One region of the Streptomyces sp. NPDC093600 genome, then DNA from elsewhere that is predicted to be linked to it. Evidence: riboswitches for the same ligand, from Rfam matches in the RefSeq annotation. Region 1 holds a riboswitch; each other region holds the start of a gene.
What was found. Region 1 has a riboswitch for cobalamin ahead of ACIRB4_RS07230 (prenyltransferase/squalene oxidase repeat-containing protein). Riboswitches for the same ligand answer to the same signal wherever they lie in the genome.
Positions count from the first base shown of each region.

Region 2: another riboswitch for cobalamin. It lies ahead of cobN (cobaltochelatase subunit CobN); the one in region 1 lies ahead of ACIRB4_RS07230 (prenyltransferase/squalene oxidase repeat-containing protein).
Region 3: another riboswitch for cobalamin. It lies ahead of ACIRB4_RS09685 (cobalamin biosynthesis protein); the one in region 1 lies ahead of ACIRB4_RS07230 (prenyltransferase/squalene oxidase repeat-containing protein).
Region 4: another riboswitch for cobalamin. It lies ahead of ACIRB4_RS18180 (energy-coupling factor ABC transporter permease); the one in region 1 lies ahead of ACIRB4_RS07230 (prenyltransferase/squalene oxidase repeat-containing protein).

Region 1 is NZ_JBIWIU010000002.1:340,834-343,013, reverse strand. Features, by position in the region: gene ACIRB4_RS07235 (MBL fold metallo-hydrolase) at 1-853, shown strand, start outside; cobalamin riboswitch at 928-1,060, shown strand; gene ACIRB4_RS07230 (prenyltransferase/squalene oxidase repeat-containing protein) at 1,137-2,180, shown strand, end outside.
Region 2 is NZ_JBIWIU010000009.1:7,336-9,515, reverse strand. Features, by position in the region: gene cobN (cobaltochelatase subunit CobN) at 1-1,109, opposite strand, end outside; cobalamin riboswitch at 1,148-1,281, opposite strand; gene ACIRB4_RS21775 (cobalamin biosynthesis protein CobG) at 1,351-2,180, shown strand, end outside.
Region 3 is NZ_JBIWIU010000002.1:890,548-892,727, reverse strand. Features, by position in the region: gene ACIRB4_RS09695 (anion permease) at 1-617, shown strand, start outside; gene ACIRB4_RS09690 (hypothetical protein) at 636-857, shown strand; cobalamin riboswitch at 996-1,138, shown strand; gene ACIRB4_RS09685 (cobalamin biosynthesis protein) at 1,172-2,152, shown strand; gene ACIRB4_RS09680 (cobyric acid synthase) at 2,149-2,180, shown strand, end outside.
Region 4 is NZ_JBIWIU010000006.1:345,242-347,421, reverse strand. Features, by position in the region: gene dhaL (dihydroxyacetone kinase subunit DhaL) at 1-103, shown strand, start outside; gene ACIRB4_RS18185 (PTS-dependent dihydroxyacetone kinase phosphotransferase subunit DhaM) at 100-504, shown strand; cobalamin riboswitch at 579-787, shown strand; gene ACIRB4_RS18180 (energy-coupling factor ABC transporter permease) at 816-1,517, shown strand; gene ACIRB4_RS18175 (energy-coupling factor ABC transporter substrate-binding protein) at 1,523-1,882, shown strand; gene cbiQ (cobalt ECF transporter T component CbiQ) at 1,889-2,180, shown strand, end outside.

The sequences.
Region 1 (2,180 bases):
CGTACGGGACGTCCACGGCGTCGTCATCACCCACCACCACCCCGACCACCACGGCCTCTCCGGCCGGGTCCGGGAGGAGTCCGGCGCGTGGGTCGCGATGCACGCCGCCGACACCGCCGTCGTACGCCGCACACGGGAGTCGGAGCCGGAGGCGTGGCTCGACTACCTCGCCCGCAAACTGGCCGCCGCCGGCGCCCCCGAGGAGCACACCGCCCCGCTCCTGGCCGCCCGCGCCAGCGGCCGGTCGCGGGCCCTGCCGGGGCTGCGCCCGGCCCTGCCCGACCGCGAGATCCTGCCCGGGGAGCTGCTGGACCTCGCGGGCCGGCGGCTGCGGGCGGTGTGGACGCCCGGTCACACACCGGGCCATGTCTGCCTGCACCTGGAGGAGCACCACCCCACGCACCTGCCGGGGCACGGGAGGCTGTTCTCCGGCGACCATCTGCTGCCCGAGATCTCCCCGCACATCGGCCTCTACGAGGACCCGGACGACCACACCGTCACCGACCCCCTCGGCGACTACCTGGACTCGCTGGAACGGATCGGCCGCCTCGGCGCCGCCGAGGTGCTCCCCGCCCACCAGTACGCCTTCACCGACGCGGCCGGCCGGGTCCGCGAACTCCTCGACCACCACGAGGAACGGCTGACGGGCCTCCTCAGCCTGCTGGCCACTCCCCTGACCCCGTGGCAGCTCGCCGAGCGGATGGAGTGGAACCGCCCGTGGGAGCGGATCCCGTACGGTTCGCGGAACATCGCGGTCAGCGAGGCCGAGGCGCATGTGCGCCGGCTGGTCAAGCTGGGCCGCGCGGAGGCCGTACCGGGCACGGACCCGGTGGCGTACGCGGCGGTCCGCTGACCGTGCCCGGGGGCCGCGCCCCCTCGCCGAGGCGCGGTGTGAGGCGCCTCGCACCCACCGGCCGTCCGGGGTACGGCCCGGTAGAGTGTGCGAGTCGTCATCATGCCCGTACGGGGGGAAGCCGGTGCGAATCCGGCACTGACCCGCAACCGTGAGCCACCTCCGCGTGGTGAGTCGGAATGCCCCGCCCGGGACGTGACCGCCGGCACCGTCGAGGAATACGGAGCCGAGCCTGGTGCCCCGAGCGTGCCTGTGCCCGGCCCGCAGGAGAGGCACAGCACGCATGACCACCGTCCGCCGCGGCGCCGCCGCGTTCGCAGCCGCCGCGCTGCTCTGCACCGGAACGGCTTCCGTCGCATCCGCCGCGCCCTCCCCGTCGCCCACCCCCGCGCCCGTGATCCCCTCCGGGCTCTATGGCACGAAGGACCCGACGTACGACGGCGTCTGGCGCCAGTCGCTCGCCTTCATCGCCCAGCGGACCAACGGCGTCCAGCCCGCCGAGAAGTCCGTCACCTGGCTGCTGGGGCAGCAGTGCGACAGCGGCGCCTTCCCCTCGTACCGCCCGGATCCCGCCAAGCCCTGCACCCCGGCCACGATGCTCGACACCAACGCCACCGCCGTCGCCGTGCAGGCCCTCTCCGGCGTCAAGCGCGACAGCGCCGACCCCGAGCGGCTGGCCAAGGCCGCCCGGGCGGGCGCCGGCTGGCTGAAGGGCGTCCAGAACAAGGACGGCGGCTGGGGCTACAACCCCGGCAGCCCCAGCGACGCCAACTCGACCTCCATCGTGATCGGCGCCCTCGCCGCCCTCGGCGAGAAGCCGGGCGAGGTGAAGTCCGCCGACGGCAGGACTCCGTACGACGCGCTGCTCGGCTTCGCCGCCCCCTGTACGACGAAGGACGGCGCGGGCGCGTTCGCCTACCAGCCCGACAAGTCCGGCAAACTGCTCGCGAACGCCGACGCCACCGCGGCCGCCACGCTCGCCGGACTCGGCAAGGGCCTCACCGCGCGCGGTGTGAAGCCCGCGCAGACCCCCACCTGCACCGACCTGCCCAAGCCCACGATCGAGCGGGCCGCCCTCAACGGCGCCTCCTATCTGGCGCGGGCGCTCGCGAAGACCGGCCACCTGAACACGCCGCCGATGCCCGGCGCCGCGAACCCGTCCGAGCTGCCCGACTTCGGCAACACGGCCGACGCCGTCGTCGCGCTCGCCGCGAGCGGCGCGACGAAGCAGGCGGCAGGGGCGCTGGCCTGGCTGCAGCAGAACTCCGCCGCCTGGGCGAAGGAGAACGGCCCGGCCGCCTACGCCCAGCTGATCTTCGCCTCCAAC
Region 2 (2,180 bases), on a different contig from region 1:
TAGCCCTCCTCACGCAGCCGGCGCAGCAGCGCCACGGCGGAGGCGGGGGTGTCGAGACCGACTGCGTTGCCGATCCGGGAGTGCTTCGTCGGGTACGCGGAGAGGACCAGGGCCAGGCGCTTCTCGGCGTTCGGGATGTGCCGCAGGCGGGCGTGGCGGACGGCGATCCCGGCGACGCGGGCCGCGCGCTCGGCGTCGGCGACATAGGCCGGGAGCCCGTCCTCGTCGATCTCCTTGAAGGAGAACGGCACGGTGATGAGCCGGCCGTCGAACTCGGGGACGGCGACCTGGCTGGCGGCGTCGAGCGGGGAGAGACCCTCGTCGTTCTCCTCCCAGGCCGTACGCGAACCGGTGAGGCAGAGCGCCTGCAGGATCGGTACGTCGAGCGCGGCGAGCGCGCCCGCGTCCCAGGCCTCCTCGTCGCCGCCGGCCTGGGCCTCGGCGGGCTTGGTGCCGCCGGCGGCGAGGACGGTGGTGACGATCGCGTCGACGCCGCGCAGCCGCGCGAGCAGTTCGGGTTCGGGGGCGCGCAGGGAGGCCACGTACAGCGGCAGGGCCTGGGCTCCGGCGTCCTCGACGGCGTCGCAGAGGGTGCCGATGAAGGCGGTGTTCCCGCTCATGTGGTGGGCGCGGTAGTAGAGCACCGCGACGGTCGGGCCGTCGGTCCTCCGGGGGGTGCGCTCCAGCGGGCCCCAGGTGGGGGCGGCGGCCGGGGCCTCGAAGCCGTGGCCGGTGAGCAGCACGGTGTCGGCGAGGAACCGGGCGAGCTGCTCCAGGTTGCCGGGGCCGCCGTGGGCGAGATAGGCGTGCGCCTCGGTGGCGACGCCGATCGGGACCGTGGAGGTCTCCATGAGCTGGGCGTCGGGCGCCTGTTCGCCGGAGAGCACGACCAGCGGCTTCCCGGCGGCGCGCAGCGTCTGCAGCCCGTCCTCCCAGGCCCGCAGGCCGCCGAGGAGGCGTACGACGACGAGGTCCGAGCCGTCCAGGAGACCGGGAAGGTCGTCGGGGGCGAGGCGCGAGGGGTTGGCGAACCGGTACGCCACCGGGCCGCCGGCCGCGCGGGCGCTGAGCAGGTCGGTGTCGGAGTGCGACAGCAACAGAATTCGCATGCGAGCGCAGGCCTTCCTCGGGGTTGTCCGCGCCCCGGGTGGTCGTGTGGACGGCGGGAGTTCCTGACTCACCGGGACGCTGGTGCGACCTGGCTCACAGTGGCGGGACCGCGCCGGATTCTCACCGGGCTTCCTCCCCGGGGCCCTGGGACCCCATGCCGTTCTGCATAGTAGATCCTGCCCCCGCCAGGCCGGGGGGTTGGCCGGATCACACCCGGTGGGCACGCGGATTCACGTGGGTATGCTCGCCGCCATGCCGCCCACCCCACCCACCACGCCCAACCCGGGCGAACCCGTCATACGGGACCGTGGCGACGCCTGCCCCGGGGCGCTCCGGCTGCACCCCGCCGACGACGGCCGCCTGGCCCGACTCCGCCTGCCCGCAGGCTTGCTGACGGCTCGCCAGGTGGAGGTCCTGGCCACCGTGGCGGAGGTCCTTGGCGACGGCCGGGTCAGTGTCACCTCCCGGGGAAACGTGGAGCTGCGGGGCCTCGCGGAGGGCTGCGGCGCGCAGCTGGCGGAGCTGCTGGCACCGGCCGGCCTCCTGCCGTCCCCGACCCATGAACGCGTCCGGAACGTGGTGGCCTCACCGGCCGCGGGACTGGACGGACTCAGCGGCGGTGACGTGCAGTTGTGGGCGCGCCAGCTGGACGCGCTGCTGTGCGCCCGGGAGGGGACGGCGGCCCTTTCCGGCCGTTTCCTCTTCGTCCTGGACGACGGCCGGGGGGACGTGGCCGGTCTCGGCGGAGATGTGACCTTGATCGCAGCAGGGCCGACGGTACGGCTCCGGGTCGGCGACCAGGTCTTCCAGCTGGGCGCCGACGACGCGCCCCGCGCCGCGCTCGCCGCCGCCGAGGCCTTCCTGGCCGCCGCCCGAGCCGCGGGGAACGGCGCCTGGCGGGTCCGTGAGCTGCCCGAGGGGCACCAGCCGGACCTGACCGGGGCGCTCGCCCGGGCCGGGATCGCGGCCGAGCCCGTACCCGCGCCGGAACTCCCGCACGGCGAACCCCCCGCGCCCGGGGTGCTCGGCGAGAGCGCCGTCTCCGTCCTGGCGCCCCTCGGCCGGCTGAC
Region 3 (2,180 bases), 550 kb from region 1:
CGGGCTCCAACCCGCCGGTCTGGGTCATCGTCTCCGCCGGTCTGGCCATCGCCCTCGGCACCTACCTGGGCGGCTGGCGCATCATCCGCACCATGGGCAAGGGCCTCACGGACCTCCAGCCGCAGCAGGGCTTCGCCGCCCAGACCAGCGCCGCGGCCGTCATCCTGAGCTCCTCCAACCTCGGCTTCTCCCTGTCGACCACGCACTCCTGCTCCGGCGCCGTCATGGGCGCGGGCCTGGGCCGCAAGGGCGGGGTGGTCCGCTGGTCCACCGCCACCCGGATGTTCGTCGCCTGGGGCCTGACCCTCCCCGCCGCCGGCCTGGTCGCCGCGCTCTCGGAGTACGTCACCCGGCAGGGCACCTGGGGCGTCATCGCCGTCGCCGCCTTCCTGATCGCCTCCTGCACCGCGATCTGGTTCATCTCCCGCCGCCAGGTCGTCGACCACACCAACGTCAACGAGACCGAGACCGAGGCCGAGGCCCCCGGCGTCGTGACCACCGCCATCGCGGCCGTCACCCCGCCCCCGGCCGGGACCCTCACCGACGACCTGAAGACCACCATCCCCGCGCCGGCTCCCACCGACCCGGCCGCCCCGGCCGCCACGGCGACGGTCTAAGGAACGAGAGACATCAGCATGAAGATCGACTGGGCAGCTCTCGGCTCCGTCTTCGGAGTCAGCCTCGTGGCGACCGTCGCCCTCGTGGGCCTGTTCACCCTCGGCATCGTCGGCCTCTCCAAGCAGGAGCGGGCCTCGGCCCAGGGAGGCTCCGCCGCCCTCGCGCGCACCGGCGCCTACGCCTGCTTCGCCCTGTGCGCGGCGGCCGTCGCGTACGGCATCTATCTGATCGTCGTCTGACCGATCGACCCACTCACGGCTGGGCGTGCCGCACCGGAAGGTGCGGCACGCCCAGCCGTCGTGTGGGGAGGCTTCGTCGTGGGGCCGCGCTGTGGGGCTTCGCACACTCTCCCGCCGCAGGTCAGGGGTGAGTTGACGGGTGTTCGCGCTGCGTGGTGGACTTCCGGGGCCATTACGGCGGCAGAAGAGGAAGTCCGGTGCGAATCCGGCGCGGTCCCGCCACTGTGACCGGGGAACTGATCCCCGGGAGCCAGGAACTCTCACCGCCGGTCACGTCGAGCCAGGGCGCGGACCCTGAGTGAGGACATAGCGCCATGCCTGGCCGCAGAGCTGCCACCGGTGTATTCGCGTCCACGGGCGTCTTCGCGTACGGAGCCGCCTCCGGCCTGCTCGCGGACCTGCTGATCGGCGACCCGCGCCGCGGCCATCCGGTCGCCGGATTCGGGCAGGCCGCCGGCGCCGTCGAACGACTTCTCCTGCGCGACCACCGCGGGTGGGGCGCGCTGCACACCGCCGTCTGCGCGGGCGGCGCCGCCGGAGCCGCGGCGCTCGCCGCACGCGCCGTCCGCGACCGCCCCCTCGCCTCCGCCGCCCTGACCGCTGCCTCCGTGTGGGCGGTCGTCGGCGGTACGACGCTGGGCCGGGAGGCCCGTGCCATCGGCGGGGCGCTGGCCGCAGGCGACCTGGAGGTGGCCCGCGAGCGGCTGCCACATCTGTGCGGCCGCGACCCGCAGGCCCTGGACGGCCCGGCGATGGCCCGCGCGGTCGTGGAGTCCGTCGCCGAGAACACCTCCGACGCGGTCGTCGGCGCCCTGGTCTGGGGCGCGGTCGCCGGGGTCCCGGGCCTCGTCGGCTTCCGGGCCGTGAACACCCTGGACGCGATGGTCGGGCACAAGTCCCCGAAGTACCGCCGCTTCGGCTGGGCCTCCGCCCGCCTCGACGACGTGGCCGGCTGGCCGGGGGCGCGGCTGACGGCCGCGCTCGCGACCGTCGCGGGCGGCGACCCCCGTGGCGCGGTCCGGGCATGGCGGGCCGACGCGGGCAGGCACCCGAGCCCCAACGCCGGCCCGGTCGAGGCCGCGTTCGCGGGAGCGCTCGGCGTACGGCTCGGCGGGACGCTCTCGTACGGCGGACGGGTCGAGCACCGGCCGGTGCTCAACGCTGCGGGCCGCGACGTGGAAGTGGCGGACATCGAACGGGCCGTACGGCTGTCGCGCCGGGTGACCGGACTGACGCTGGCGGCCTGTGTGGCCGGAAGGATCGTGGTGGGCGCCATGAAGCGGAGGAGCGCATGAGGAGCGGACCGCGGGGAGGCGGGCTGCT
Region 4 (2,180 bases), on a different contig from region 1:
GGGCCGCGCCAGCTACCTGGGCGAACGGTCGATCGGGCACCAGGACCCCGGGGCCACCTCGTCCGCGCTGCTGATCGCCGCCCTCGCGGAGGTGGCCGGATGAGCGGGCAGGTCGGCATCGTTCTCGTCTCGCACAGCGCCGCCGTCGCCGCGGCCGTGGCAGAACTCGCCCAGGGCCTCTCGGGCGGCGGCCCCACCGCACCGATCATGCCCGCCGGAGGCACCCCGGACGGCGGCCTCGGCACCAGCTCCGAGCTGATCGCCGAGGCGGCGAAGGCGGTCGACCGGGGCGCCGGTGTGGCCCTCCTCGTCGATCTGGGCAGCGCCGTGCTGACCGTCAAGGCGCTGCTCGCCGAGGGTGACGAGCTGCCCGAGGGATCGCGGCTCGTGGACGCGCCCTTCGTCGAGGGCGCGATCGCCGCCCTCGTCACGGCGTCGGCGGGCGGGGACCTGGACGCCGTGGAGGCCGCGGCCTCGGAGGCGTACACGTACCGGAAGGCGTGAGCGGGCGGGCGGCGTAGCACCCGTCACGGGCCGTACCGGGAGGCGACCGTGTTGTGATGTAGCTGGTCAACGCACTAGTGTCGCAGGGCCTTGGTGTACGGGAAACCGGTGCAGTACCGGTGCGGCCCTCGCCACTGTGATCGGGAGGTCCGGCTCCACCCCCTTGGGGAGAACCCTCAGGGGAGCCACTGCACCGCCGCGGGAGACCGTCGCGGTGTGGGAAGGCGGAGTCCGGGCGGCATGACCGTCAGCCAGGAGACCGGCCAAGGTGCGTTGTCCATCCACGAGGTGCTGGAGAGGGTCTCCCAACCATGCATATCGCCGAGGGGTATCTGCCCCCTGTGCACGCGGCCGCCTGGGGCGTCGCGTCCGCGCCGTTCGTCGTCCACGGGGTCCGTGCCCTGACCCGTGAGGTCAAGGCCCATCCCGAATCCACTCTGCTGCTGGGCGCTTCCGGCGCTTTCACCTTCGTCCTGTCCGCGCTCAAGATTCCGTCGGTGACGGGCAGTTGCTCGCACCCCACGGGAACGGGCCTCGGCGCGATCCTGTTCCGGCCGCCCGTGATGGCGGTCCTGGGCACGATCACGCTGCTCTTCCAGGCGCTGCTCCTGGCGCACGGCGGGCTCACCACCCTCGGCGCCAACGTCTTCTCGATGGCGGTCGTCGGTCCGTGGGCCGGGTACGGGGCGTACCGGCTGCTGCGCCGGTTCGACGTGCCGCTGATGGTGAGCGTGTTCTTCGGCGCGTTCGTCGCCGACCTGTCCACGTACTGCGTCACCAGCGTGCAGCTGGCGGTCGCGTTCCCCGACCCCGCCAGCGGTGTGCTCGGCGCGCTGGCGAAGTTCGGCGGGATCTTCGCCGTCACGCAGCTGCCGCTCGCGGTGAGCGAGGGCCTGCTCACGGTGCTCGTGATGCGTCTGCTGACGCAGTCGAGCAAGGGCGATCTGACCCGGCTCGGGGTGCTGCTTCCCGGCGCCAGGAAGAGCGAGACCACGGAGGCGGTGGCCCGATGAGCCCGATGAGCAGGAACACGAAGATCAACGCCCTGCTGCTGCTCGCCGTCGCCGCGCTGGCGGTGCTGCCGCTGATCCTGGGGCTCGGCGACCACAAGGATGAGCCGTTCGCGGGGGCCGACGCCGAGGCGGAGGCCGCGATCACGGAGATCCGGCCCGACTACGAGCCGTGGTTCAGCCCGCTGTACGAGCCTCCGTCCGGCGAGGTCGAGTCGGCGCTGTTCGCGCTGCAGGCGGCCATCGGCGCCGGTGTCCTCGCGTACTACTTCGGTCTGCGGCGCGGACGTCGACAGGGCGAGGAGCGCGCGGCGGCGTCGCAGGGGACGCGGGCGGCGATGGGGGCGCGGGCCCCGGGCGACGAGTAGGTCGCGATGCTGCCGATCGACGCGGCGGCGCACAGCAGTCGCTGGCGCCGCCGTCACCCGTGCGAGAAGGCCGCTCTGGGCTTCGGCCTGACGCTGTGCGCGGTCTGTCTGCCGCCGTGGCCGGGCGCCGTCCTGGTGGCGACGGCCACCCTCGCGGTGCTGCTCGGTCCCGCCGGAGTGCCCGGACGTCAGCTGTGGCGGGCGTTCCGGATCCCGCTGGGCTTCTGCGTGACGGGCGCGGTGCCGCTGCTGTTCGAGGTGGGAGGGGCGCGCGGCTTCGTCGCCCTGGCGCCGGAAG